Regions from separate parts of the Priestia sp. FSL P4-0332 genome, predicted to be linked through region 3. Evidence: riboswitches for the same ligand, from Rfam matches in the RefSeq annotation. Region 3 holds a riboswitch; each other region holds the start of a gene.

Region 1 (10,006 bases), 1.7 Mb from region 3:
TTTAAAAAATTTCCGCCTCAGCCTGAAAAAGACATCTTATTATTTATTGAAGAATACAGTCCTTATTTAGAGGATTGGCAGCGGGATATTTTAACGATGATGCGAGAAGAAATGCTTTATTTCTGGCCGCAGCTTGAAACAAAAATTATGAATGAAGGCTGGGCTTCTTTCTGGCATCAGCGCATTATTCGAGAAATGGACTTAACGAGTGATGAAGCGATAGAATTCGCCAAGCTAAATGCAGGGGTTGTGCAGCCGTCTAAGACGGGAATCAATCCATATTATTTAGGATTAAAAATCTTTGAAGACATTGAAGAACGCTACAATAATCCAACAGAAGATATGATTCGCCGGGGCGTGGAGCCTGGATCAGGAAGAGAGAAGATGTTTGAGGTACGTGAGGTTGAATCAGATATTTCCTTTATCCGCAATTACTTAACAAAAGATTTAGTCATGCGGGAGGATATGTACTTATTCCAAAAACAAGGAAAAGATTATAAAATCGTCGACAAAGAGTGGACAGAAGTTAGAGATCAGCTTGTTAATATGCGCGTAAACGGCGGATTTCCTTACATCACAGTAACCAATGGAGACTATTTAAAAAATGGAGAGCTCTATTTAAAACACTGGTATGAAGGAATTGAATTAGATGTCAAATACTTAGAAAAAGTGGTACCGTACGTTCATCAGCTTTGGGGCCGCCCCGTTCATTTAGAAACGGTAATGGAAGGCAAGCCAATCGCCTTTACGTATGATGGAAAAACAGTGCATAGAAAACATTTGTAAAAAAGAAGACCGCTTAAACAGCGGTCTTTTTGGGCTTCTGTAATTTATCCATATAAATTGAAAAAATAAAATTACTGTGCAATAATCGAATGAGAATTACTTTCATTTAGAAAGGAAGATAAGATGTTTGTTGTAAACGCAAGTTTTGAAACAGAAAAGAAATTTGAAGAACAGCTCAAGCAAAAAGCTAACAAAAACAAAGCAGAAATTGAGGCAGCCAAAGGAAATTTATCGTTCGAATGCTGGAAAAAATATTCCGCAGATAAAGTTGAATATGTCCTTGTATCCAAGTGGGAAGACAAGCAGTTCTTTCAAGCGTGGATCTCAAGAGAAGAACATGTGAACGAACATAAAGAAGCGAATAGAAAGAAAATGAAAGCATGTTCTGAAGCTATGGAAATCAAGAAAATGCTGCGCTTTTATGAGGCGGTAGAAGAGGACATTCTTTCCTAAAAAAGCATGCTTGACTTTCATAAATGTTGTAACTATAATGATTACAACAAAATAGGAGTGAGAGCAATGAAAATTAGCAGTCGATTCACCGTGGCCGTTCACATACTATCTTTAATTAAAGTAGATAGCAGTCACCCTAGTACTTCAGAGTGGATTGCTAGCAGTGTAAATACAAATCCTGTTGTTATAAGACGAGTAATTGGGATGTTAAAGAAAGCTGGACTCGTGGGTGTAAAAGCCGGAGCTGGCGGAGCTTATCTATTGAAAGATTTAGAAGAGATAACGTTGTTAGACGTTTATCGAGCGGTGGCGGCAGTGGAAGAAGGAGAATTGTTTCAAATGCATGAAAATCCGAATGTGGAGTGTCCTGTAGGAGCCAATATTCAAAGTGTCCTTGAATTGATTTTAAAACGTTCTCAAGATGCCATGGAACAAGTCTTAGCCGATGTGACCATGAAAGAATTAGTGACGGATTTAATAGCAAAAATAGATGTATAATAACATGCTTCTGTTCGTAAAAAAACGGAGAAACCTAGGTTTCTCCGTTTTTTTATAGCTTCACAATTGTTCGTCCTCGAGCTTGTCCTTTTAATAAAGTCGGAAGTACCTCAGGGAGCTGTTGTAGTGAAATTTCCTGCTGAATGAAAGGTTCGAAGCTTTCAGGCTTAAAGTCATTAGCGAGTCTATTCCAAATTTCTTTTCGAGTAGGCATTGGACAGTAAACAGAATCGATACCTAATAAATTAATCCCTCTTAAAATGAAGGGAAAGACGGTTGTTGGCACTTTGCCTCCAGCTGTTAGCCCGCTGACAGCTACAGAGCCTCCGTACTGAATTTGACTGAGAACAGAAGCTAGAGGCTCTCCGCCCACAGGATCCACGGCAGCGGCCCATTTTTGCTTGCCTAATGCTTTTAATTTGCCGTTATAAACGTCTTCACGCGCTACAATAGAGGAAGCGCCAAGCTCTTTCAAATAAGCTGCTTCCGAGCTTTTTCCCGTACTTGCTTCCACTGTGTAGCCTAATTTTGAAAGAATGGCAACCGCAAAGCTTCCTACACCTCCCGTAGCGCCTGTTACAAGCACAGAGCCATTAGATGGACTAGTATGGTTTTCCTCTAAGCGATGCACAGATAAAGCAGCTGTAAAGCCAGCTGTGCCGATAATCATTGCTTCTTTTAACGTTAAATTTTCAGGAAGAGGGACAATCCATTCGCTGCGTATGCGCGCATACTCACTATAGCCTCCAAAGTGTGATACGCCAATGTCATAGCTTGTTGCAATGACACGATCACCTTCTTTAAAATCAGGGCTGTCAGAAGACACAACAACTCCTGCTAGGTCGATTCCTGGGACAAACGGATAGCTTGTCACAATATTGCCGTTTGCGATGCTGGCTAAGCTATCTTTATAATTCACCCCTGAATAATGAACGCGAATAAGTACATCGCCTTCTGGCAAATCGTTTAGCGTCAGTTCTTGGACGGACGCCTCCACTTGGTCTTCCCTTTTTTTATCTACCACTAATGCTGAAAATGATTGCTCCATTTTATTTCTCCTTTCTATACTGAGATGTATATGTCTATACATAGATTACCTTATTTCTATACCCATTATAGAAAATAGTAAAAGAAGTTCATAATACTTTGATTACGAAACGAGTCATTTCATTATAAAATAGTGGTATAGCTAAACATTAGTTAGCAATACATAGGAAAGAGGAGAAGAGAAATGAGTACAAACATATATTTTAACCATGATGCAGGTATTGATGATTTAGTATCCCTTTTTTTACTGCTGCAAATGGATGATGTAAAGGTAACAGGGGTATCTGTTATTCCCGCTGACGGATACCTAGAGCCAGGTATCAGCGCAAGCCAAAAAATTATTGATCGTTTTGGAAGTTATGATATTGAGGTAGCCAAATCTACTTCACGCGGTATGAACCCATTTCCAAAGGAATGGCGCATGCATACATTTTATGTAGATGCACTGCCGATTTTAAATGAAAAAGGGGAAGTGCAAACAAAAATAAGTCAGCTGCCTGCTCACGATCATTTAATTGAAACATTACAACATACAGCCGGAAAAACGACTTTATTATTTACAGGACCATTAACTGATTTGGCAAGAGCACTTGAAAAAGCGCCGGAAATAGAAGAGAAAATTGACAAGTTAGTGTGGATGGGCGGTACATTTCAAGAAGTAGGAAATGTACAGGAGCCTGAACATGATGGAACGGCGGAATGGAATGCTTTTTGGGATCCAGAAGCAGTAGCAAAAGTATGGGAAAGCAGAATTAAAATTGAGATGGTTGCTTTAGAAAGCACGAATCAAGTTCCATTAACACCGGCTATTCGTCAAATGTGGGCTTCACTTCGCAGGTATGAAGGAGTAGACTTTGTAGGGCAGTGCTACGCGGCCTGTCCGCCGCTTGTGCATGTTGAAACCAATTCAACATATTATTTGTGGGATGTACTCACAACAGCATTTACAGGGAATTCAACACTTGTGAAGGTAAAAACCGTTTCGAGTATTGTGCATACAGAAACACCGAGCCAAGGAAGAACAGAAATTTCCCAAGAGGGACGACCTGTAGATGTCGTATATGATGTCACAGCTGAAGCGTTCTTTACGTACATTACAGATTTAATGAAAAAAGCAGTAGCCAAATAAAGAAAAAGGTTGCACATGAAAGTGTGCAACCTTTTTAATGAATCATATTCAAGAATTGACGTGTCCGCTCTTGTTGAGGATTTGAAAATATTTGATCCGGTGTACCTCTTTCCATAATGACACCTTGATCCATAAAAATAACTTCATCCGCTACTTCACGGGCAAAGCGCATTTCGTGAGTTACCACCACCATCGTCATTCCTTCTTTTGCTAAGTCTTTCATCGCTTGAAGAACGTCTCCTACAAGCTCAGGATCAAGAGCTGAAGTAGGCTCATCAAACAGCATAACTTTTGGGTCCATCGCCATTGCTCTGGCGATGCCAACACGCTGTTGTTGTCCGCCTGATAGTTGGAAAGGATAAAAGTCAAGCTTGTCTCCTAAGCCAACTCGTGTTAATAATTCTTTCCCTCTTTTTTCTGCTTCTTGAGTAGAAACGCCTTTTACAATTACAGGACCTTCCATAACATTTTCAAGCGCACTTTTATGAGGAAACAAGTTATAGTTTTGAAAGACCATACCTGTTAGGCTTCGAAATGAAGTAATGTCTTTTTTACGAACAGGTTTGGTGAAATTCATGCTTTTTTTATCAAGTTCAATCGTGCCGTCTGTTGGGATTTCTAAAAGATTTAAGCAACGTAAAAAAGTAGTTTTACCCGATCCAGAAGGACCAATCAATACAATTACCTTGCCCTGTTCAACTTTTAAATCAATTCCTTTTAATACTTGCAAATCACCGAATGATTTATGCAAATTTTTGATATTAATCATATGAAAAACTCCTTTAGCTACTCGAAACGGTTATTTAGATACGTAACGATCTAGTCTTATTTCAATGCGTCCTTGGATAATGGATAAGATTGTGCACATAATCCAGTACAAGAGCGCTGCCTCACTATAAAGAAGTAAAAATTCATAGTTAGTCGAAGCAATTTCTTGAGCTTTACGGAACATCTCAGAAACAAGAATGAGCGATGCAAGTGACGTATCTTTAATAAGGCTAATAAAAGAGTTAGATAATGGCGGAATCGATACACGTGCTGCTTGCGGTAAAATAATCCGTCTTAACGCTTGGGAATAGGTCATACCAAGTGAGTAACCAGCTTCCCACTGTCCTTTAGGAATAGATTGAATCGCTGCTCGGATAATTTCAGATGCATACGCACCTACACTTAATGAAAATCCAATAATAGCAGAGATAAATGGATCAATTGTTATATCTAAATTGGGTAAGCCGTAGAAAATAATAAATAATTGCACAAGCAGCGGTGTACCTCGAATAATCGATACATAGATGCGCGCAATTATATTTAAAACTTTTATAGATGATAAACGAGCCAAGGCTGTTAAGACAGCTAAAATGATACCGAGTACAAACGTGATTAATGTTAGTGGAATAGAATATTGAATAGCTCCCTTTAGCATTGGTAGGAGAGATGATTGAGCGATTGAAATCAATTGATTCAATCGCTCTCCATCAGGAAAAATATTATTTAGGAGAAACATCTTCGCCAAACCATTTCTTAGAAATTTTTGCGTATGTTCCGTCTTTTTTCATATCTTTCAATGCTTTGTTTACTTCATCCACTAACTTACCGCTGTCTTTTCTAAACATAAAGCCGCTTGCAGCACCATCGGATTTTTCATCCGCGATTTTGATAGGTGCGTTAGGGTGCTTTTTCTTATAGTCAAGGAACGATAATTTATCGTTGATTGTAGCATCAACACGGTTTGCGCTCATTAGTTCTACTGCTTGAGCAAAACCTTCAGCACTCGTAATGTTTGCACCATAAGATTGAGCCATGTCTTTATAGTTACTTGTTAATGACTGCGCTGATTTTTTTCCTTTTAAATCTTTAAATGATTTGATATCTTTTTCGTCTTTACGAACAATTAATACAGCGCCTGACTGGATGTATGGGTCAGAGAAATCGTATTTCTTTTGACGATCTTCACGAATACCCACTTCATTAGCAATCATGTCAAAGCGTTTAGCATCTAATCCGGCAAACATGCCATCCCACTGTGTTTCTTTGAACTCAGCTTTTACGCCAAGACGTTTAGCTACTTCTTGAGCCAATTCTACATCAAACCCAGTTAGCTTTTGTTTGTCATCATGAAAAGTGAACGGAGGGTATGTACCTTCAGTTCCAATTGTTAATACACCATCTTTTTTCACTTTATTATATAAATCCCCTTGTGAAGATTTATTGTCTCCATTGTTTGCTTCATTTTTTGAGCTAGAACCGCATGCGGCAAGCACAACTGTGAAAGCTAATAGTAGCGACAAAAGTGCAGCAAATTTCTTCATTTTCTAAACCCCCTAGTATTCTGATAGGAAATGATACTCTGTGATACTAAACAAGAACACAGCAAAAGTCAACAAAAAAAACTTATACGATTAATGTGACTTAAAATAAGGGAAATATACCTTCTATACACGGTTTGTTATAAGGATACAGAAAGATTTTAAAATTTGGATTAAGTGGATTTTTAAGGGAGATTTGAGGAGTAAAAAGGAAGTTTCATGCGACGATTTTCTCTTTCATTTTTTCATGACTTTTGGTGCAATAAACATATAGTTAAATGTTAAGGTAGAAATAAATTCCTTATGGTACACTTAAAGAAGAATTTATGAAACGGAGCGATATGATGAAAGCCATAAACTTAATCTCAATTGCCTTTGGTGCTATCGCTGGTACATATGCACGTTATTTGCTGAATCTTTCCTTATTATACACGGGCTATCCAATAGGAACGGTAATTGAAAACCTATTAGGAAGCTTCATACTAGGCCTATTAACAGGATTTTTTGTGTGGAAAAAGCCAAAAGAATGGATAAAGCTTGGACTAGGAGTTGGCGTGTGCGGCGGTTTTACAACGTATTCAACGTTTGCAGGAGATGTCATTTCTCTCACTCAGCACCATTTATTTTGGGGAGCCATTTATGTAATTGCCTCTTTAGTAGGTGGAATCCTTCTTGCTTTAGCAGGCTATCTATGCGGTGAAGCGGCAGGGGGAAATTTAGTGAAAGTACATGAGGTGAAGTAAATGAGCATAGTGAGCTTGGCACTTGGCGGGGCAGCTGGAGGGATATGCCGTTATCTTTTGGGTTTAAAAGTTACAAAAATAGTTTCAAACCCTCCTTTTCCAGTATCAATGCTGTTTGTAAACTTGCTCGGTGCGTTTGGCCTTGGTCTTTTTTACGGTAGTTATTATGGAAAGGTTCCGAGTCATGCTTATGATGATTCAATATTTTTAATGATTGGCATTGGTTTTTTTGGTGCCTTTACCACTTTTTCAACGTTCAGTGTGGAAACCGTACAGTTAATTCGAGAAAAATCTTATCGAAAAGTGTTGGCGTATGTGGGGATTTCAGCATTTGGAACAGTTGGTTTATTTACAGTCGGTTTACTGGCAGGAACGTTTTTATTTAAGTAAAGAGAACGTTTCTAGTAGGGAAAAACAAAAAGACGGAGAAGTAGAGAATGGATAGAAAAGCAGAAGTTTGGAAATACATTTTGTTGATTGTAGCTGTTGCAGGTCAGATCATCGGTTTTTTATTTTTATTTATAAATGTTGTCGCGGCATTTATTTTTTACGGTTTTTATATTCTAACTTTTATTATGTTACTCCTGCTGTTTATATGGGATCGGAAAAAGGAAAAAGACAAAGAAGAATTTGACGACTATACCGATTACTAACCATATAAAAAGCAGAATGATGCGGTGCGCCGGGCCTCTTACTTACTAAAGAAGCTTAAAAGATACATCTATAAAAGGAAGAGAGCCGTAAGAGCATAAAGAGATATTGTATTTACATCTAGTTGTGTTATAATTTTAAGTGCGAAAACAAAATCAATAAATAGCAATCACTAGGGGAGCTTTTTGAAGCTGAGACGAATGTATTTCGGACCCTTTGAACCTGATCTGGTTTGGACCAGCGTAGGGAAGTGGTGATCATGTTTACATAACGATGCATGCTAACCACTCTACGTTGTAGAGTGGTTTTTTGTATGTAATAAAACCCTCTACACAAGATGAGGTGATTGAAATTTCTCTTTATTCTGAATAGAAAGGTTTCGATCATGTGGATATTCCTAAATTTCATGTCATTACAACAGATAAGCAGCCAATCGAAGAGCTTCAAAAAATTTTAACGGCTATCGCGCCTTTTGCGGGCGCCGTTCATATTAGAGAAAAAGAGAAAACGGCAAAGCAGATTCAATGTTTACTAGAAAGCCTGCCATTTTGTCGCTCTAAAATTATTTTGAATGACCGAGTTGATGTAGCGCATGCTTTAAAAGCAAAAGGCGTACAGCTTGCCTATCATAGTTTAGACGTTTCGGTTGTTATAGACGCATTTCCTTCTCTTATTGTCGGAAAATCAGTTCACTCTGTGGAAGAGGCTTTAGAAGCTGAAAAAGATGGTGCTCACTACATTCTATACGGACATATTTATTCAACACATTCAAAAAAAGGATTAAAAAGTCGAGGGATAGCAGCACTAAAAGAAGTAGTAGACGCTGTGCAGATACCGGTTATTGCCATTGGAGGAATTACACCTGTAAATGCCAAAGAGGTGCTTCAAACAGGAGCACACGGTATAGCTGTGATGTCTGGTGTCATGCTTGCGCAAGATCCCCTCAAAGCGATTAAACAATATTCTCATATATGGACATCTGGAGGTGGAGAAAATGAAGCAGCATTATGATGTACTGTTAATCGGAGGAGGTATAATCAGCTCTTCTATCGCTTATCATTTGTCAAAACAAGGAGTGTCAGTAGCTATTCTTGAACGCAATCAAATTGGTTGTGAAGCTTCAAGTGCAGCCGCTGGTATTTTAGGTGCTCAAGCTGAAATTGATGAAGAAGGTCCTCTTTTAGACCTTGCTATTAAGAGCAGAAGCATGTTTCCTGAACTGGTGAAGGAACTAAAAGAAAAAACGGCCATCGATGTAGAGCTCATTCAAAAAGGCTTATTAAAAGTCGCTGTAACAGAAGAAGATGCACACGTATTAAAGAAAAAAGCCGCTCAGCACCACCGGTGGGATGAACATGTAAGATGGATCGATGTAAAAGAAGCGCGTTTGTTAGAACCCGGGCTCTCTCCAGACATATACGGAGCCATTACAATACCGGGAGACGGCCAGCTAGCTCCGGCTAAGTTAACGCAAGCTCTTGCTCATGGAGCCTTGTATCACGGAGCAGATGTATTCGAATACTGTGACGTTCATTCTCTTATTATGGAAAATAAAACAGTAAAAGGTGTACAGACGTCCAAAGGCTCTTTTTATGGAGAAAAAGTAGTTATTGCAGCAGGCTCATGGGCTAAACGCTTTATTTCTTCTGAACATGTAGGTCAGGTGTTTCCCGTAAAAGGGGAGTGTATTGCTCTTCAAAGTCATAAGCCGCTGCTTTCTAAAACGATTTTTTTAGATGAAGGTTTTTACTTAGTGCCTAAGACTGGTGGAAGAATCGTAATCGGGGCAACTAAGCTACAGCATGATTTTACCAAGACGGTTTCTGCACAAGGTATTCAATTTTTGCTGAATAAAGCTTCTGCGCTTCTGCCGGCTATTAAAGAAGCCACATTTGAAAAAGCATGGGCTGGTCTTCGTCCGCAAACAAATGATGGCTGGCCTTATTTAGGAGAGCATCCTGAAATAGCGAATCTACACATGGCGTTTGGCCACTACCGAAACGGTATTTTATTAAGTGCTGCAACTGGAAAAATTATGGCTGATGCTTTGTTAGGGAAAAAGCCGAATCATTCATTTTTTACATCATTTCAGCTAACAAGAGTAATGGAGGAAGTTCATTGAATCTAATCATTAATGGTAAGACCGTTACTTTTGGAGATGAAATTGAAACGGTCGAGCACTTGTTGCAGGCTCAGAACCTGCATGAACGAGTGGTAATTGTTGAGCTAAACAAGAACATTTTGCAAAAAGAAGAACATAGCGATGCATGCTTAAAAGATGGCGATATATTAGAAGTTGTTTCATTTGTCGGAGGAGGATGAAGAGTATGTTAAAAATTGGACAATATACATTTAATTCACGTTTACTATTAGGAACAGGGAAATTTCCGGAC
Region 2 (10,006 bases), 1.3 Mb from region 3:
AGCGCACTGAAAGGCTCATCCAAAAGCAGCACGTTAGAACCGCTTAATACCGTTCGCAGAAAAGAAACACGCTGCTTCATCCCTCCGGATAAATCACTTGGAAAACGGTTTTCATACCCTTTTAACCCAAACTCTTCGAGCAGCTGAGATACTTGCCTATGAGCACTTGCCTTTGACACATTGTGAAGCTCAAGAGGCAGTGCTGCATTGTCTAGAATCGTGCGCCACGGAAGAAGCAAATCTTGCTGCGGCATGTAGCCTACTTTTCCAAGACGTTTTTCGTAAGACTGTCCGTTAATCATGATATCGCCTTCACTCTGCTGTTCAAGACCTGTAATGAGACGAAACAACGTACTTTTTCCAGATCCGCTTGCTCCAACGATACTTACAAACTCGCCTTCTTTCACGTCTAAATTTAATGATTTTAAAATCGCTTGATCACCGTTTTTGTACGTAAAACTTACGTTTTGAAAAGATAACACAGACTTATTCATAAATTGGCCACATCGCTTCGTTATAAGCCATATCCCAGAACATATACTCAAAACGCGTTGTGTTTAAGAAAATTTCTTCGAGCTTTTCTAACTCCGCTTCTGATTTGTCTTCAGTAAGTGAGTCAAATAAGTTGATACACCACGTCGCTAGTTCTCCAAATTCTTCTGAGCTGTACATTTCAATCCACTCACGATAAAACTCATTGTTAGCTCCAGGCTTTTCACTGAGTTCTTTTCCTATTTCCCAGTAGCTCCACATACAAGGCAAAAGAGCCGCCACTAATTCAGCCAATGTTCCGCTTTGACCAACGTGCAGCATATAGTGTGTGTATGCAAGCGTTGTAGGAGATGGCTGCGCTTTTTCTAATTCTTTTTCGCTGATTTCAAATTTCTTGGCATACTCACGGTGCAGGCTCATTTCTTCGTTTAATGTAGAATCTAAAAGTGCAGCAAATTTCCCCATCGTTTGAACATTGGTAGCTTTCATGGCTCCAATCGCAAATAATTTAGCATAATCAATTAGGTAAAGATAATCTTGAATCATATAAAAGCGAAACTTCTCCTTTTCAAGCGTTCCGTCTCCCATTCCCTGTACAAAGGGATGATTATGATTTTGGCGCCAAATCGGCTGCAGCTTTTCATATAATCGTTCACTAAATTTCATGATGATCACTCCTTATGCGTATGCAGCCACGTATAAATGAACTGCACCATCACTTTTGTATATTGAATAAGCTGATTGATATCTAATTGTTCGTTCACAGCATGTGCATTTGCTAAATTCCCAGGACCGTAAATAGCTGCTGGAATACCCGCATCAGCTAGCCAACCGCCATCTGTTACGCTAGTTGACACATCAATTGGAGGCTTTTCCCCTTCAATTTGTTCGTGAGTATGTGCAAGCAGCTGCACTCCTGCATGACCTTCATCAATTTCTAATGACGGAAAGATTTCTCCTCTGTCTTCAATCATTGATGTGCCTCCCCATTCAAAGGTTGGCAGATTATCTTTTAACCATGGATCTGCTTTTGCAATAGCTAAAATGTATTCTTCCACTTCTTTTGATACTTGGTCGTATGATTCATTAGGATAATAGTGAACGGTGATCCACAGCCTGCATTCATCTGCAATAAACGCAGCATGCCTTCCGCCTTCGATTACTGCTGGGTTAATCGTGTTTGTTCCTGGCAAAAATCCTGGATAGCTCTTTGTAACAGCCCAGTGGCGCTCCAATTCTTGTAGCCCTCCGATCACTTTTGCCATCTTTTCGATAGCGCTCGCAGCTAACAGCCCTCCTCCAGCATGAATCATGCTTCGGCGTGTACCGTCATGATAGGTTTTGCTGCTTTTTATCGTAATCCATCCTGTGATTACTCCGCCTTGACCTTGAATATGTAAATCACTCGTATCGGCTACAAGCGCAAAGTCAGCTGTATATCCTTTCTGACAGCATTGCAGCGTACCTGCTTCTCCCACTTCTTCTCCTACAACGGATTCAAAAATCAAGTCTCCCGGCAGTTCAATTCCTGCTTCCGTTAAAAGCTGCACTGCAAATAATGCTCCTGCCAAGCCGCCTTTCATATCAGCAACTCCGCGTCCGATTATCATATTGTCTTTTACCACAGCTTCAAACGGATTTGTCCCCCACTTTTCATTTTCTTGTACCTCAGCAACATCCATATGCCCGTTAATAATCAAGCTTTGATAGTCAGCTGATTTTTGTCCTTTTAACGTACCTACTACGATGGGATCGTTGGAATATAAGTCCCACATATCGATGGAAAAACCGCAGTTTTTAAGGAAATCCGCTACGTATAGCTGCGCTTCATGAGAATTTCGTGCAGGAGGCGCCGGCGTTTTATATGAAACAAGCGTTGTTAATAACTGGATTAGCTCCCCTTTGCGCTCCTCTACCTGTTTGACAAGCAAATCAATTGTTTCTTCCATGTATGACACCTTCCTTTATGCATAAAAAAACACTTCTTTCGCAGGAAAGAAGTGTTTTTGTTTATATACACAAAATTATTATAACGAGTTCGTAAGGAAATCCCATACAAAACATCCATTACAATACCTCTTTCCTACGCTAGTATTACCTAGTTCAGGTTATAAGGGTTAAGACTTCTCGTCTCTCTCAGCTTCGAAAGCACCCCTAGTGGTGTTGTATCTCTATGAAATTAAACTATTATCATATGTTTACCTTTAATAGTTTTATCATAGTAAAGCGGTTTATTCAATAGAAAGGTTCATGATTCAGCAATGAAAATAGTTTCCTTTTTAGTAAAATAAAAAGCACACACCTTTTTTAAGCAGTGTGTGCTCTTTACTTTTATAAGCTTACTAGTTAGCTATCGGCTTTTTTAAAAATACACGATTTTTCCATTTAGACAGTGACAAGCTCAAGTTTTCGCCCCGGTCTCACTAATGAAAGTAGCTCATGATCTTCCTCTATCACATACCCAATCACGTTAACATTAGTATTTGCAGGCAAATTCGTTTTAGCTATTTGAACCTCTCCTCTGTAGCGTCCGTAGCCATCATTGTCCATTGTAATTGCTCCGATTCTGCGTTCTACTGTACGAAATGGCGGCACTGGTTTTACAGATCGAGTATCAACCAACCGCAGAACGTCTCTTGATACATCCGGACGCACGCTGTACGTTCCCTCTATATGAAGTGAACGAATGCGCAGCGGAATAATGCGGTTTTCTTGATATCGAACTAAACGCTTTAATAAACTTGAACCGGCGTATGGATCTCCAATATAAACCTCCGTTACTCCGCATCCGTATAAATCTACTGCAGAGGTAAAAGGACATCTATTACGGTCTTTTTCTCTAGTAGGAAGACCTTGATAAACAGGGCCTCTTTTTTCGCCTTCTCCAGGAATATAAGCGCAGACTGGGATACGAAGTTCATTAAATAAATCTGTCTGCTGTTGAAAAAACGTTTCTTCAAGTCCTGTTTCAGGCCGCGGATAAAAATTATGCCATGCAAGCAGCTGATGATGATGAAGGCCTGCAGATAACAGCGATTCTATTTCTTGTTTGGATAACGTACTTGCATTAACAGCAATATAAAATTCATTCGCAAGCGAAAGAGTTTCTTTTACACTAAAGCCATCGTCTAGTCTAATACCCGATACGCCAAGTGAAGATAGCGTCATAAGGCTTTCAATACCTAAATGAACCGGCGTATGCTTGGATACGTCTGCATACACGCTTATTCCACAATCTCTAGCCACATGAAGCAATTCTTTTGCCCGTTCAGCCAAATCTCCTTTTTCTTCTGGAATGTGAAGCGAAGTGAATGCGCGTGTAACTCCGCATTCACTCGCTTCTATTAATCTTTTTTTGGCATCACTATCATTTAAATAAAACGAAATACCGATCATTCAAACTCCCTCGCCATTTCATCGTTAAATCCAAAGAAATAGGTACAAATAAACCCTGCTGCATAAGCAATAACTAATCCAAGTAAATAAAGAAGAATTTGATGCGCATGAACTAAAAACGTAAGCGGCAAACCGGATACCCCCACTGCTACAGTTGCAATATGGAAGTGCGCCTGAAACGCTCCTCCGATTCCGGCTCCAAGACAAGCGGTTAAAAATGGGCGCCCTAAAGGAAGTGTGACTCCAAAAATAAGCGGCTCTCCGATTCCCAGCAGACCTGAAGGAAGTGCCCCTCCAATTGCTCGCTTTAAACGTTTTTTCTTTGTTTTGATATAAATAGCAAAAGCTGCACCTACCTGACCGGCTCCGCCCATTGCTAGTATAGGAAGAAGCGGATCATCTCCAATTGAATTAATAAGCTCTAAATGAACAGGAGTAAGACCTTGATGCAGTCCTGTAATAACGAGCGGCAAAAACGTTGCTCCTAAAACAAAGCCTGCTACAACTCCTCCAACCTCTAGAACTCCTAAAAGACCTTTTGTGATTCCATCTGAAATTAAGCCTCCGATTGGCATGAATACTACATACGTAATAATGCCTGTAATTAACACCGTAACGGTTGGTGTAATAATAATATCCAGTGACTGAGGGACAAATTTACGTACTCGTTTTTCTACCACGGCCATAAAGATTGCTGCAAGCAACACGCCTATTAAGCCGCCACGCCCCGGCAAAAGAGCTTCACCAAAAAGTTTAATATCAGCTACGGCAGGATTAATGACTAAAATGCCTGCTAAGCCTCCTAGAGCCGGCGAACCACCAAATTCTTTTGCGGCATTAATACCTACTAAAATACCAAGATAGGCAAATAAACCGCTCCCGATAACGGTTAAAAGAATAGCAATCTGTGAATCTGCCGGAAGCCACTTCGCTTGAACAGCTGCTTTTGTCACTCCGGTGATAAGTCCGGATGCTACAAGAGCAGGTATTAACGGAATAAAAATACTCGCAATTCGGCGAAGCAAGAGCTTAAACGGAGTTGCATTTTTTTCTTTCAGCTCCGATTTCCGCTGAGCCGCACGATTTTCTAAATTAATACCGCCGGATTCATCAATTAACTTTCCAAATTCCTCTGTTACTTTGTTTACTTTTCCAGGACCAATAATGATTTGCAGCGTTTCTTCTTCAACTAATCCGAGCACGCCTTCAAGCTTTCGTATATCTGCTTTTTTTACAATTGAATCATCTTTTACAGTCACCCGCAGCCGAGTCATACAATGCGTATACGCTTCAATATTCGATGCTCCCCCAAGCATCTCCAAAATAACCTTTGCTAATTGATGATTATCTAAAGACATGTTAATCCCCCTTTGTATTTTCCTCTTAGATGGATACGGTACTGAGGAAACAGACCACAAAATCCCCTTTTTGTAATCGCTTTCTTTTTTTATTTCTTAGTTTTCAAAAACTGAATGGCATCTCTTGTTTTATCAATATACTCAATCGTCTGGTCATACTGCTGCGCTGCAATACTTAAAAATAACACATCAATCACATAAAGCTGGGCTAAACGAGACGATGTAGCCGCGCTTCGAAACGGCGCTTCTTGAGAACAAGACGTATACAAACAAATATCAGCTAAAGACGAAACGGTAGACTGTCCATACTTGGTTAAGCTAATCGTCTTTACTCCGCGATTTTTAGCTAAAGATAAGACGTTGCTTACTTCAGGAGTCTCCCCTGAAAAAGAAATACCCACAACTACATCGTCTTTACTTGCATTTGCGATGAGTGTAGCTGCTAGATGGCTATCTGCAAAAGCCGTAGCATTTTTATTAATTCGAAGAAATTTTTGCTGCGCATCTATAGCAATAATATGTGAAGCACCGATTCCAAAAAAATGAATATTTTTGGCTTCAATCAGTGCCAAAACAGCCCGCTCTGCTTCTTTATAATTCACAAGCTCGGCCGTATCACTTAGACTTTGAATGCTGTTGCTTGCCGTTTTTTTGACAATAGATTGAATCGTTTCATTTGTTTCAATATCGCGGTATCCTTGCTCCGTATCTCTAGCTAAATCTCCGGCTACTCTTACCTTTAATTCTTGAAACCCGCTAACCCCGATAGATTTACACAAACGAATAACAGCAGCACTGCTAGCATTCGCTAGTCTACCTAATTCCCCAGCCGTACTGTTTACCACAGTATGCGGATTATTTAAAATATATTCAGCAATTTTCCTCTCCGAATCAGGAAGCTTTGCCACCGTGTTTTTAATCATTGTTAATCCACCTGTTGACATCGTTTCTCTCCTTTATACGTAATGTTCAATCGCTTTTCTCACATAACCGCCCGCATCATTCAGTAACATCTTCGCGGTGTCGTAATTTTCATTTGTTTTGATCATAACCACTGCTGTTTTCACCTCATTATTTGCTTCTTCAAGCGTTTGATTTGCTTGTTCATAAGAAACACCTGTAATTTTACAAATAATACCTATCGCTCGTTCTTTAAGCTTTTTATTACTCACATGAACATCTATCATTAAGTTTTCATACGCTTTTCCTACTTTAATCATAGCCGCTGTAGAAATCATGTTGAGAATCATTTTATGAGCGCTTGCTGCTTTTAACCTTGTGGAACCTGTTAGCACTTCCGGACCTACTACTACCTCAATACTATGGTCCGCTTCTTTTCCAATAAGAGAATTACCATTTATTCATTACGTTTAAAATTTCTTTTTTACTAGCCGCATCTACCTTCATTGCCTACTCGTTTTGAGACTCTGTGGTTAACAATGTAAGCTGTTCATTCATCTTTTTAGCTCCTTTTTAATCTTGTAGTAAAGTTATGGTTATTATAATCTCTTTAAAATATAATTTCGATAATTTTCTTTCTTTTTAAAATTTCGTTTTAAAAAACAACATAAAAAAGTCACGAACCCGTGACTTTTCTAACAACATTCATAACTTATTTCTTGTTAGCGTTTTCATTTTAATCTCTAATAATTCCATTACTTGTTCCTATCAGTACTTCTTTACCTTGTTGATTTCGATACACTGATTTGATTTTCACTTTTTGAAAACCATCTGCTTTTTCTACTTCAGTTAATATGCATTCACAGGTAACTGTATCTCCCGCAAAAACTGGACGAAGAAATTCACTCACCATTTCTCTTGCAATGTAGTTTAAGTCTCCTCCTATTTTTGTCCCAATACTAGCAGTCATAAGTCCATGCACCATTAGCCGCCCTTTTTCGTCACGTTCTATATGATGTTTGCCCCGGTCTCCAGTCATCTCCGCAAACTGCATGATTTCTTCCTCTTGAAACGTTCTTTGCCACGTAAATGTATCTCCTGCTTTACATTCCATCTTATCCCTCCCCTTAAGATTATGACTTTACTTTTTAACTATATCACAAAAATGAACAGTCATTCATTTACACATCAAAAAAATAGCAGAATAAATATATCCTGCTATTTTTGACAAGTAGGACAGTAATAAAGCCTTCTAGAAGCAGCTTGCACTTTTAAGATAGGCGTGCCGTCAATTCGGCAAGCTTCTCCTTCACGGTTAAAAACCCAGTGGCGGTATTGAGAGCGCTTTTGGCCTTTCTTTTTTAACGTTTCAGCAAGCTTTACATCATTTGTAATGCCACCTGTTTCATAGGACTGTTTTACAAGAGAAATGGTTGCTTCAGCTGCCTTTTTAAGCTGTTCTTCCGTGCAGTCTACTGGACGAGCAGCAGGATTAATTCCCGCTACAAATAGGATTTCACTGCGCAAATAATTTCCAATCCCCGCTATAAAGCTTTGGTCTAGCAGCAGCGACGCCCATTTTCTGCGGTAAAATGGCTTAGAGTAAAAGCGATCTAAAAGCTCATCTGCCGTTACTTCTTCACTTAAAGTATCCGGACCTACTCTTGATACAAAAGGATGAGCAGAAACTTCTTCATCACGTAATACTTCAATATCAGAAGCGCTATAGAGCAGCGCTGATTTCTTTTCATTATGAATAGCAAGACGCAGCTGTCTGTTTGTAGATGGATAATTGTAAGACGAACGTACATACCATTTTCCATAAAGCTGATTATGTGAATAAATGGTATAGCCGTTGTCAAAACGAATAAGCATAGCCTTCCCTTTTGTATCTACCCTTTTAATACGAGCACCCGTTAATACTTCTTCGTAATGCTGTAAAGATGGAAAAGCAAACCATATCTCTCTAACGGGAAGACTGATAATCGCTTTTTCCACTTCATCAGCTGCTCGTCTAATTTCTGGACCTTCTGGCATATAATGAAACTCCTTTCTTGCCTGACTTTCTTCATTTATTATTTCGGTTTTATTTCTGCTTTGCAAGAAAGAAGCGGTTGAACTCTTTTTTTCCTAAAAGAACCTTTAAATTATGCATGACGGTTACTCTTATAGTAAAATGTTGATACCTTTTTTTACTTTCTATAGTGCTTATCTTACTTCCTTTGACTTATACTAGTTGATAACCTTTTAGAAACTTGTTAATTATCTATATATGAGGAGTTTATTATGAACAATCAATCATTTTCTCCACTATCAGCCGCCGAGATGGCTGTTATTTGGAAGCAATATATGAACGATAAAGCAATTTCTTGTATGCTTAAACATTTTCTGTGTCATGTAGACGATTTAGATATTCAAAAAGCGATTCAAGGTACACTGCACATCACAACAAAAAACAGTGATGCGCTCACTGCTATCTTTTTAAAAGAAAATATGCCAATCCCGCTCGGTTTCGGCGAAGAAGACCTTGATGTTGAAGCTCCAAAATTATTTTCGGATTCTTTTTATTTGCTTTATTTGAAGCATATTTCAAATGTCCTTCTGCTATCAGCAACTACGGGTGTCGATGTTGCCGCAAGAAATGATGTACGATCTTTTTTTCGCAGCTTGCTATTAAAAGCAGAAAAGCTTAACCAAACGATTACAGATTTGCTGTTAGAAAAACAAATTTTTATAGAGCTTCCTCCTATTCCTATTGCAGATGCGTCTGATATGAACGATAAAGAACTCTTCTTGGGAAGCTATTTTGATGAAAAGCGGCCGTTAACCGTCATTGAAATTTCTCATATCGTGTCAAGCATACAGACGAACTTAATTGCAAAGGATTTAATTTTAGGGTTTGCTCAAACAGCTCCTTCTCAGGAAATTCAAGCTTTTTTGTTAAAAGGTAGAGAGCAGGTACAGCAGCACATTGAATCCCTGTCACAACCGCTAATGGTAGAAAACATACCGGTCACAATGAAGTGGGATTACGGAGTAGAAAAGTCTTCCGTTCCTCCATTTTCAGAAAAACTCATGATGTTTCACCTAGCCGCGATGATTACTGAAAATGTACGTGGATACGGGCTTGCGATGTCAACGAGCCCGCGTTTAGATCTCGCTTTAAACTATACAAACTTCACGAATGAAATTTTGGAATACGCCAAAGAAGTATCAAGAATAAGTATTGAACAAGGATGGCTAGAAGAGCCTCCGCATATTCCATTCCCAAAAATTCATTTGGAATAAAAATGAGATTGGGACATAACGAAATGAACCCAATCTAAAAACGAGCAATAGGAATATATGAGTTGGACTGCTTGTGAAACCTACGTTCACCATGATTACAAAACAACACGAACTATTCATCCATTTTTGATGGATAGTTCGTGTTTAACTTTAACTACACTACTTTTGTCACAGCCTCATTTTTTAGATTCTCTCCACAGTAAATAAAGAAAATACGGAGCGCCGATAATGCCAATGATTAATCCGGCCGGAATTTCAATCGGAGGAGCAATTCCTCTCCCAATTAAATCTGCTCCTAGTACAAACAAAGCGCCAAGCAAAGCGGCTATAGGAATCAATTTTTTGTGTCTCGGTCCCACTAACCGTTTGGCCACATGAGGAATAATAAGCCCTACAAAGCCAATGGTGCCAACAACCGATACAACCGCAGCCGTCATTGCCACCGCGCTTGCTAGCAATACTAAACGAATTAACTCTACTCTAGCCCCTAGTCCTCGAGCCACTTCATCACCTAAATGAATTAAATCTAATCGGGCAGCTAACAGCCAAATCAGCGGTACTAATATAACGAC
Region 3 (10,006 bases):
TCTGTGAAGCTGTTGCCTTATTTTCATCAATCGTTTAGTTATTTACTAAAAAAACACAGCTTGTTAGACGAAGCGGACTTTCTTCATTTTGTTGATGGTCAATTAATAGACAGCATGCAGACAACGAGTGAGAACTGTTCAATGCTTATTGGATGTTTAGCGTTGGATATTTATCACGAAGGAGCTTTTTATGTGAATGGCGGCTTATACAAAGTCGCAGAAGCGCTGCAAAAATCGATTAAAGCCAACGGAGGAAAAACGACTCTAGGAAGGAAAGTAGTAAAGATAGAGCGTGATAATGACGGGTGGATCGTGCATGATCATAGAGGTAACCGTTACCGTGCATCAGACGTTGTATGCAACGCCCCGGTTCAAAGCTTAAAGTCTTTGCTGCATGATGAAGATTACCAACATATTCATAAGCGGGCAAAAGAAAAAAGCGAGCTTCCGCAGTGGGGAACGTTTTCGATGTATTTTGCCATTGATGAAAGAGATCTGCCGCAAAAGGTAGAGTTGTTTCAGCAAGTACTTCAATCCGAACAAGGGGAAATGACAGAAGGAAATCATTTATTTATCTCAGTCTCTCATCCTGATGATCGTTTTCGAGCGCCTGAAGGCAAGCGTACAATTACAGCGTCTACTCACATTGATCTTAGCAAGTGGAGTAACAAAGAAGCCTATGACCTTCAAAAACAAGTTCTTGAGAAAAAAATGGTAGCAGGCATTAAAACCATTATTCCTAGCATTGAAAAAGCAGAGCATCAAATTTCGGGAGCTCCTAAAGCATGGGAAAGGTTCACTTCTCGCCCAAACGGCGGAGTGGGAGGCTTTCCGCAAACGTTAGATCATGCCTTGTTCAACAGCATTTCGCATCGATCTGGCTTACAAGGACTGTGGTTATGCGGAGATACAGTGTTTCCAGGAGCGGGAACTATAGGCGTATCGGTAAGCGGCTATCATGTGTTTCAAAGTATAACGTCTCACCGCCATACGTTACCTTAACATTTCTTACATACAAACTACTATTGTTCATACCATTAAAAACACCGGCCCCATTACCATAGGGCCGGTGTTTTCAGGAGAGAAACAGCTTCCACCACTTCCGTTTTCGCTTCATATCAGCAGCGGCGGTTTGTCTAAAGGTTTGGACGAAATCACTAAACATCTCTTCGCGTTCAGCTACGCTTTGACGATGAAGCTTACGTTCTTTCTCCATTTCTTTTAAATAATAGACTCGTTCCTCATTCATTGAATCAATTAAATCACGAAGCTCTTCTGTCGTATTAGTTGAAGAATTATTTAATTTTTCAACCATAAATTTTACTTGATTCATCGCAACGGTGGAGTTGCTTGAGAATCGGTCTAATAAATACTGCATTTCTTTAGAGGATTCATCCGCATTCTCCATGACATCTTTCATGAACAGGCGCATATCCTCGGTTTTCTCTTCAGCGATTGTTGAATAATCTTCAATCAAAGAAGTGACTTCATCAAACGATTTTTCGTTAGAACGGATAATTTTTTTAGACATATTTTCTACATCTCTTGCGCTGCGTTCTGAAGACTCAGAAATGTATGCCCCGACCGACTCCACCATTTCTACAGTTTGGGTAGCACTTTTTTCAAGCTCTCTTTTTACTTCTCCGACAATTTCTTCGCGAACTTCATTTCGCATACCTTCTCGCATTTCTTTTAACAAATCAGCTTTAAATGTATCAAGTACCTCAAACACATCTTCATAGCGGCGAACAGCTTCTACTAATTCCCCTTGAAGCAGTTCTTTTTCATTCACAACAAGGTCGTTTGGTTTTGGCTCTTCAATAGAAGCAGAAATAGCCTGCTTTTCTTCTTCAGTAGCTAATCGTGCTTCAGGTATAGGAGGGGTCTTCTCTTGCTTATTTTCTGAAATGCTTTCCTGCTTTTCAGCAGCTTTTTTCTTTTCTTGCTTTATTTGTTTGTTGGAATGTTCTTGAAAATCAATGACGTTTTCTTTTTTAGAAGTTTTCAACTTTGCTGGTTCCTCTTCTTTTGAAACCGCTGCCTCTGATTCCATCACTAAATGCTCCTGTTCTTCTTGTTCCTTTATCAGCAGCTGAACATATTCTTTGACTTCATCTAACGTACATTGTTCATCAAACAGCTGTTTAATATCATTAAATAATTCAATTTGTTCCTCTGTATAGACACGAGCCCCATCTACTCGTTCAATTGTTAAATAGCTGCCCAATAATTTTTCCCATTGTTTTAGCGTTTTCTTTTCTACCTCTAATTGATCACTTACTTTTTTAATTGTATATGTCTCCATCATTTTTCATTTCCTCCCTTATCTATTTTCATCCAACTATGTAATGGATTATTTGTTGTATGTTGTATTCACCATATCTTCACTTGTTTTCCTGCTAGGTGACAAAGGTTGTCAAAACTAGACGACATTAGCCTTCTATGTAAAGAAAACGCATATTTTGTAAAAAAATGTACAGAAATGCGCAAATGGCAAAAATGGAAAATATAAAAGAAAAGGAGAGTATAGAAAACAGTTGACGGGAAAAAATGAATCCTATAAGATAAGTTTAAATGTTTAAGTTCTTAAACATATAAACATAAGGAGTGAACACTATGTCACAGCATTATGCGCTCATCACCGGTGCGTCGGGAGGAATAGGTAAAGAGTTAGCTTATCAATTCGCAAAGGATGGGCATCCTGTAATTTTAGTTGCCAGAAGCGCTGATAAACTAACAGCGATTGGAGAGAATTTAAAATCTACTTATAATATTGAAGTGATAACGGTTGTTAAGGATTTATCAAGAGAAGAAGAGATACAGTCATTATATGAAGAACTTAAAAATAAAAAAATGCACGTTGATTATTTAGTGAACAATGCTGGTTTTGGACTATACGGCAAATTTATTGAAACAGCTTTAGATGAAGAGTTAAACATGATTGATTTAAATATTCGAGCATTAACTCATTTAACAAAATTATTTTTACCGGATATGGTCAAAAGAAATCGCGGAAAAATTTTAAACATTGCATCTGTTGCTGCATTTATGCCAGGTCCGCTTATGACGGTATATTACGCAACGAAAGCGTACGTGTTATCTTTCACAGAGGCCCTTGAAAATGAATTAAAAGGTACCAATGTAACGGTAAGTGCTCTATGCCCGGGTCCAACTAAAACTGGTTTTAGCGACCGAGCCCAGCTAAGCAACTCCAAGCTTTTTCAAAGCGGTGCAATGGATGTAGAAACAGTAACGAAAGTTGGCTATAAAAAATTTATGAAAGGGCAGACGGTTATCGTACCAGGAGTACAGTTTCATCTTGCTACGTTCATCCCGCGCTTCGTGCCAAGAAAGTGGCTTACATCCGTTGTCCGAAGAACACAAGAAATTAAATAAAGGAGAATATATATGAGTGAAAAAGCAGTCGAGTTATTTCGTGCCAGCATTCCTGTTTTTCAGGCTCTAAGTGATTCAGCAAGACAAGATATTATTTTGCTGCTCGCCGAAAAAGAGCCTTTAACCGTTAATGAGATTGCAAACGAGTCTACTCTATCACGACCGGCAATTTCTCATCATTTAAAAATTTTACGCGATCAAAAGCTTGTGCAAATTGAGCAAAAAGGGACGCAGAGATATTATTCACTAGCTTTAAGTGAGGCAGTTGAGCTATTAAAAAGCTTGCTTGCTACAGTTGAAGCCGAATGTTTATAGGGAGATGAAAGAGATGAACCACGAGCGATTTTATATCACAGATGAAACGGTCATTGAACATATTGTCTCTACACAAAAGCAGTATTTCTATGCGCAAAAGACAAAGAGTATCAACAGCCGTATTCAAGCGCTGAATAAGCTAAGAGACGCAGTCAAACAAAACGAGCAGAGAATTATGGATGCTTTAAAACAAGATTTAAATAAATCTGAAGTAGAGGCCTACACGTCGGAAATTGGGATTTTACTAGAGGAAATTCGATTTACGCTTAAACATTTAGCAAAATGGATGAAGCCTAAAAAAGTAAAAACCGCTTTAACACATGTGGGCTCTAAAGGGAAAATTGTTCCTGAACCGTATGGAGTCGCGTTAATTATTGCTCCGTGGAACTATCCGTTTCAATTAGCACTGTCTCCTTTAGTAGGAGCGATTGCCGCTGGAAACACGGCGATTATAAAACCTTCTGAATTAACGCCTAGCGTATCTCGCGTTATACAAGAATTACTAGCTGAAGCTTTTGACCCAGCATTTGTGACGGTGGTTGAAGGGGCTGTAGACACTACAAGTCTGCTTTTAAAACAGCCCGTTGATTATATTTTCTTTACGGGAAGTGTAAATGTAGGGAAAATTATTATGCAAGAAGCAGGGAAGCAGCTTATTCCCGTCACGCTTGAGCTAGGCGGAAAAAGTCCGTGCATTGTACATGAAGACGCAAACCTAGATCTTGCAGCGAAGCGAATTATGTTTGGTAAAGGGATGAATGCAGGCCAAACGTGCGTTGCTCCTGATTATTTGCTCGTGCATAAAAAGGTAAAAGCGCAGCTTGTAGAGAAACTTCGCGAAGCGATTTCTCAATTTTACGGTAGTAATCCGCTTGAAAGCGACCGCTATGGCCGTATTGTCAGTGAGCGCCATTTTACTCGGCTAGTTGAGTTTTTAAAAGACGGAAATGCTATAGTTGGAGGCGGGTACAATAAAAACACGCTAACAATAGAACCTACGGTGTTAAGTGAAGTAAGCTGGACCTCAGATGTCATGCAAGAAGAAATCTTTGGGCCTATTCTTCCTATGATTGAATATGAAACACTAGACGAAGTCATTCATAAAGTTCAAGAAAAAGCTAAGCCGTTAGCTCTTTACTTATTTACAGAAAGTGAAGATGTGCAAAACGCCATAACGGAGCGTCTTTCATTTGGAGGAGGCTGTATAAACGATACGCTTATGCATATCGCTACGCCATATTTACCGTTTGGCGGAGTGGGAGAAAGCGGCACGGGTCAATATCATGGAAAAGACAGCTTTCAGACATTTACTCATTTTAAAAGCATGCTGTCTCAAACAACCAAGTTTGATTTGTCATTCCGCTATCCTTCGGAAAAACAAAGCTTGAAAATGATCAAAAAATTACTGAAATAAAAGAGCCTCCTGATAGGAGGCTTTTTCGTTATTTTGAAAGTGAAAGCTGAGAAAGCGGCCATTTTTCTTGGGTATATGCCATTTCCCAAAATAAATACTCGAGTTCACAGCTTTTGATGAAGTGATCTTTCATACGGTTACGTTCTTCTTCAGTCGCTTGTTCGGCGAGTTCATCGAGCTTGTTACAAAACCATTGTGTTGTGCCATTCATTTCTTCATTATTATAAAACTGAATCCATTCATAAAAAGGATGAGAAGGAGATGGATTTACTTGTTCTGTAATGCGCTGCCCAATTTCAACGTACGTCCATGGACATGGAAGAAGCACTGCAATGATTTCTGCTAAGCTGCCTGTATGCGCAACGCTTGTCATATGGTTAATGTAGTGGCTGGCTGTCGGTGAAAGCGTCTCAGTGTGAAGGTCTTCATAACGTACGCCTGCTACTTCACAAAAATTATTGTGAGGGTGTACTTCACTATGTAATACCGTAGAAATGCCGGCATTAAAGGCTTCCATTTCGGTACGCGTGCGGCATTTCGTTAAAGCAGCGCCGTAAATGCGAACAAATGCTGTTAAGTATTCGTAATCTTGAGAAACGTAGTGAATAAGCGCTTCTTTTGGCACGTTTCCTTCAGCAATTCCTTTAATAAAAGGATGGTTAAAAATGGCTTCGTAAATATAGTTTGCTTCTTGTCTTAATTGAGATGAAAATGACATCAAAATCCTCCTTTAATATGAGGAAGTCACAAACAAGCACATAAAGGAAATAAAAAACACTCCGTTTATAAACGGAGTGGCAAAGGACAGTAAAAAACTGAACATTGCCACTTTCCTACGCTGGTATGAGCCAGATCAGGTTCAAAGGGATCAAGAAAACTTGTCTCAGCCGGTGGGCACCCCTAGTGGACTTCCTATTAATCTATGTTTAACTTACCATATATTCTGAAAAATAGAAAGCGTTATGGGAAATTGTGTGCTAACCGCTTTTCTTTCTTAAAGAGGAAATTTCTTAAAGCTATTTTTAATCATTTTTGTTTAAAAATGCATATTTTTAGGGAAGAAGAGGTATTAATGAAGGGAAGAGCCGTTTTCGTCTCCGAAACACTCCCATATAAATAGAAGAAAGGAGAGAACAAAATGGCGAAATTTCGTTTGTATGCTGTATTAAATACAGTAGGCTTGGCTATTACACTGCTTGTGAATTATTTAGCAAATGCCATTCCAATAGGAGGCAAAACAACGGGAGAAGCTTCTGCGCAAGTTCCTACGTTGTTTACACCAGCGGGTTATGCCTTTGCTATCTGGGGCGTTATTTATTTATTATTAACCATTTGGGTTATACGCCAATTTTTTGCAAGAGAAGATCAAAAGGAAATATATGCACGTATCGGCATTTGGTTTTTTCTAAACTGTTTGTTAAATAGTGCGTGGATCTTTATTTTCCAAAACGATTACTATAAGTTATCTCTTTTAGTTATGCTCTTTATTCTAGGCACATTAATGATTGTATATTCCATTATTCAGCATTCTCGGATGACGACATGGTTTATGCGTCTGCCGATTTCGCTTTATCTTGGATGGATTTCTGTTGCGACTATTGTCAATGTGTTTGTCGTATTTCAAGCAAATGGAATACAGCATTTGCTTGGCCTGAGCGAGTTAGCATGGACGATTATTATGCTGCTGGTAGGAGCTGCGCTGGGCATTATGTTTACATTAAAAAACCGAGACGCTGTTTATCCGCTTGTTTTTATTTGGGCTTATATTGCCATTGCAGTGAAGCAAAGTGGAAATCAGCCAATTGTCATTACTGTCATCATTTCAGTTGTTTTATTAGCAATTGCCATTATTGTGGGATTGATTAAACGCTATAGACGTTTTTAAAAAGAAGCTCTAGCTTTTGTAAGCTAGAGCTTTTTATGATGCTCTTTTGATTGTAAAAAAGCAGCTGTAAAAGCAATTAAGCTAATTAAAATACCAAAAGGAACAACAATTGGTACGAATGATAAAATAAATGTCATAAGTGTAACCTCCATGTTGCATCGGTGCATAATGAAAAATTCAACTTTTTTAAATTGAAGTTCCGCTATTATAGTATGCTAGGCTTTATGTTTGGAGCCTATATGTTTAGAAATAAACGAAAAAGGCAACATACGTTACATACAGGTTGTATTAGGAGGAGTTAAAATGGAAACATATTTAGTCGCTTACACAGATAAAGATGATATGGAATATAAACAAGTGACGTGCGAGAGTTATGAAGATGCAGAGCGTACGGTCCTTCGTTTAGAGAGAGAAGGGCATATGCATATTGAAGAAATTTCAAATCAAGAAGCCTACCGGGGAGATGAATCATCGTACAGAGAATAAATTTTGAATAGAAACACCAACCTTAAAATGAAGAAGCAGCTGCTTCTTCATTTTTCTATTCTATATAGATATCGTTTTATAGAAAAAAGTAAAACGGGAATGATTTTCTTCTGCATTTATGGTACAGTACTAATCAGGTGAGTTTTGAGTTTAGAAGAGGAGAGAGTAACATTATATGAGTAAAGGAAATCAGTGGTCTTCACGCCTCGGTTTTATTTTAGCATCTGCTGGGGCAGCAATTGGTCTAGGAGCGATATGGAAGTTTCCATACGTAACGGGAACCAGTGGCGGTGGAGCGTTTTTTGCGTTGTTTATTTTATTTACGATTTTTATTGGATTGCCGCTTCTGTTGGCAGAATTTATCATTGGAAGACATACGGGAAAAGAAGCGATTAGTGCTTATAAGGCAATTGCTCCAAAATCCGCTTGGGTATGGATTGGCAGGCTGGGAGTACTAAGCTGTGTCGTTTTGCTTTCCTTTTACAGCGTCGTTGGCGGCTGGGTGATTTTATATACGATTATGAGCGTAACCGGTATGCTAAGCGGAAAAGAGTACGGCCCGTTGTTCAATGCCGTCATTAGCCAGCCTTATGTAGTATTAGGTGCGCAGGCGCTGTTTTTATTAATTACAGTGTTTGTTATTTCAAAAGGCGTACAAAAAGGAATAGAGCGTGCTAATAAATACATGATGCCGCTGTTATTTATTTGTTTTATCATTATCGTGGTGCGTTCTTTAACATTAGACGGAGCAATGGACGGAGTAAAGTTCTTTTTGAAACCAGATTTTTCAGCCATTACAGGGTCATCTGTTCTCTATGCGCTCGGTCAGTCGTTTTTCTCGCTTTGCGTGGGATTATCCTGCATGGTGACATATAGCTCTTATTTAGGGAAAAAAGTAAGCTTGACGCGTTCAGCTGGCACTATTGCTATTTTGAACTTGTTTGTTTCGCTGCTGGCGGGCTTGGCTATTTTTCCAGCCGTTTTTTCATTTGGATTAAAGCCAACTGAAGGACCTGGACTTTTGTTTGTGGTCTTGCCAACAGTATTTGAGAAAATGCCGTTTGGTACCGTCTTTTTAGCACTGTTTTTAATTTTATTTCTATTCGCTACGCTTACCTCTGCTTTCTCACTGCTGGAAATTATCGTAGCTGCTTTAACCAAAGACGATCAGACAAAACGAACTCGCTACGCTTCTTTATCAGGGATTCTTGTGTTTGTGGTAGGTATCCCATCAGCGCTTTCGTTTGGTGTACTAAAACATGTCTCACTTTTTGGCAGAAGTATATTTGACGTAGCTGACTTTTTTGTGAGCAACTTAATGCTGCCTCTTGGAAGTTTAGCCATTGCGATTTTTGTGACATTTAAAATGAAAAAAGAAGCCGTGTATGAAGAGTTTATTTCAGGAAGTACAAAAGGCGCTAAATTATTCAATGCATGGTTCTTTCTAGTTAAATACGTATTGCCTATTATAATTATAGTTGTTCTATTAAGCTTACTTGTTGCATATTAAATAGGCTGAGACAAAAAATATGTTAGTTGAAGAAAGCTCCGAACGATGAATCGTTCGGAGCTTTTTATTGTGATAGTGAAGGTAAGTTTAATCGATTTAATTGCTTCTAGCTGTTGATTGGAGCGCAAGACCAAGACTCCTGCGGGAAAAGCGGAACAGGTGAGACCCCGCAGGAGCGTAAGCAACGAGGAGGCTCACCGGCCGCCCGCGGAAAGCGAAGACTTGCACGGAAATCAACAGCGGTGTCACAAGCAATCCATACGAGCTCCTTTACGCCATTTGTTCGCCTTTGGATTGGAGCAATTTTTTATGTCTCAATCTTTTGTTTATTTTGCAAAAACGTGATTTCCGATCGTAATCGTAACCTGTTTTTGACGAAGCCATTGGTCGCTTGTTTTATCTGGATTAAAGAAGAATAACGAACCTTTTCCTTGACCTCTAAAAGCTAGTGCTTCATTTACAGCTTTTTTTGCGTCAGCATCCGCTGCTTTATTAATTTCACCGTTTTGTACAGGTGTAAACTGTGTACCTTGATAAATGACATCATGAATAGAGTTTGGGAAAGAATCGCTATCCACGCGGTTTAAAACGACTGTTGCTACAGCCACTTTGCCAGCGTAAGGTTCGCCTTTTGCTTCAGCTTGTACAAGGCGAGCTAACAATTCTTTATCACTTTCGCTAATAGAGTTAGGGATTGTTAATGTTTCATTTGCATTAATAGAGTCGGTAGATTTGTGATTCGCTTCTTTTAACTGTTTAACCGTAACGCCGTATTCAGCGCCAATCTTGTAAAGAGTCTCTCCGGCTTTTACGCGATGGGTTGTTTCAGCGGCATTTGCCCCGTGACTCATGCCGAACATAGGAACTGCTAGTGCTCCAATAATTGCTAGTTTCTTAAACATAAAGTAAGTACCTCCTGAAATCCTTTTGAACGCCCCTTTTATCACGGATCGGTGCGTGCTGTGCACCGAACTTTATATGTACGTTTCAAAGATTAACA

Evidence for each region. A riboswitch is a leader RNA that binds a small molecule or an ion and turns the genes downstream of it on or off. The one in region 3 is predicted to bind thiamine pyrophosphate.
Region 1: linked by a shared signal. The riboswitch ahead of MKY06_RS02795 (thiamine phosphate synthase) and the one ahead of tenA (thiaminase II) in region 3 are both predicted to bind thiamine pyrophosphate.
Region 2: linked by a shared signal. The riboswitch ahead of MKY06_RS04560 (acetylornithine deacetylase) and the one ahead of tenA (thiaminase II) in region 3 are both predicted to bind thiamine pyrophosphate.

Annotation. Positions count from the first base shown of each region.
Region 1 is NZ_JBBOUA010000001.1:519,021-529,026, forward strand. It holds gene MKY06_RS02740 (SpoVR family protein) at 1-786, shown strand, start outside; gene MKY06_RS02745 (antibiotic biosynthesis monooxygenase family protein) at 910-1,239, shown strand; gene MKY06_RS02750 (Rrf2 family transcriptional regulator) at 1,306-1,737, shown strand; gene MKY06_RS02755 (NADPH:quinone oxidoreductase family protein) at 1,790-2,785, opposite strand; gene MKY06_RS02760 (nucleoside hydrolase) at 2,969-3,913, shown strand; gene MKY06_RS02765 (amino acid ABC transporter ATP-binding protein) at 3,948-4,682, opposite strand; gene MKY06_RS02770 (amino acid ABC transporter permease) at 4,713-5,417, opposite strand; gene MKY06_RS02775 (amino acid ABC transporter substrate-binding protein) at 5,401-6,222, opposite strand; gene MKY06_RS02780 (fluoride efflux transporter FluC) at 6,564-6,962, shown strand; gene crcB (fluoride efflux transporter CrcB) at 6,963-7,352, shown strand; gene MKY06_RS02790 (hypothetical protein) at 7,400-7,615, shown strand; TPP riboswitch at 7,778-7,879, shown strand; gene MKY06_RS02795 (thiamine phosphate synthase) at 8,001-8,624, shown strand; gene thiO (glycine oxidase ThiO) at 8,608-9,735, shown strand; gene thiS (sulfur carrier protein ThiS) at 9,732-9,935, shown strand; gene MKY06_RS02810 (thiazole synthase) at 9,941-10,006, shown strand, end outside.
Region 2 is NZ_JBBOUA010000001.1:869,654-879,659, reverse strand. It holds gene MKY06_RS04570 (ABC transporter ATP-binding protein) at 1-494, opposite strand, end outside; gene tenA (thiaminase II) at 487-1,158, opposite strand; gene MKY06_RS04560 (acetylornithine deacetylase) at 1,164-2,441, opposite strand; TPP riboswitch at 2,556-2,658, opposite strand; gene MKY06_RS04555 (MupG family TIM beta-alpha barrel fold protein) at 2,878-3,888, opposite strand; gene MKY06_RS04550 (PTS transporter subunit EIIC) at 3,885-5,246, opposite strand; gene MKY06_RS04545 (MurR/RpiR family transcriptional regulator) at 5,336-6,190, opposite strand; partial or broken gene murQ (N-acetylmuramic acid 6-phosphate etherase) at 6,203-6,604, opposite strand; gene MKY06_RS04535 (FAS1-like dehydratase domain-containing protein) at 6,883-7,260, opposite strand; gene nei (endonuclease VIII) at 7,365-8,183, opposite strand; gene MKY06_RS04525 (DUF3231 family protein) at 8,433-9,434, shown strand; gene MKY06_RS04520 (FecCD family ABC transporter permease) at 9,611-10,006, opposite strand, start outside.
Region 3 is NZ_JBBOUA010000001.1:2,172,670-2,182,675, forward strand. It holds gene MKY06_RS10960 (FAD-dependent oxidoreductase) at 1-1,002, shown strand, start outside; gene MKY06_RS10965 (helix-turn-helix domain-containing protein) at 1,076-2,308, opposite strand; gene MKY06_RS10970 (SDR family NAD(P)-dependent oxidoreductase) at 2,617-3,396, shown strand; gene MKY06_RS10975 (ArsR/SmtB family transcription factor) at 3,409-3,711, shown strand; gene MKY06_RS10980 (aldehyde dehydrogenase) at 3,725-5,125, shown strand; gene tenA (thiaminase II) at 5,154-5,843, opposite strand; TPP riboswitch at 5,939-6,037, opposite strand; gene MKY06_RS10990 (TspO/MBR family protein) at 6,264-7,010, shown strand; gene MKY06_RS10995 (hypothetical protein) at 7,314-7,496, shown strand; gene MKY06_RS11000 (sodium-dependent transporter) at 7,672-9,006, shown strand; gene MKY06_RS11005 (cell wall hydrolase) at 9,333-9,908, opposite strand.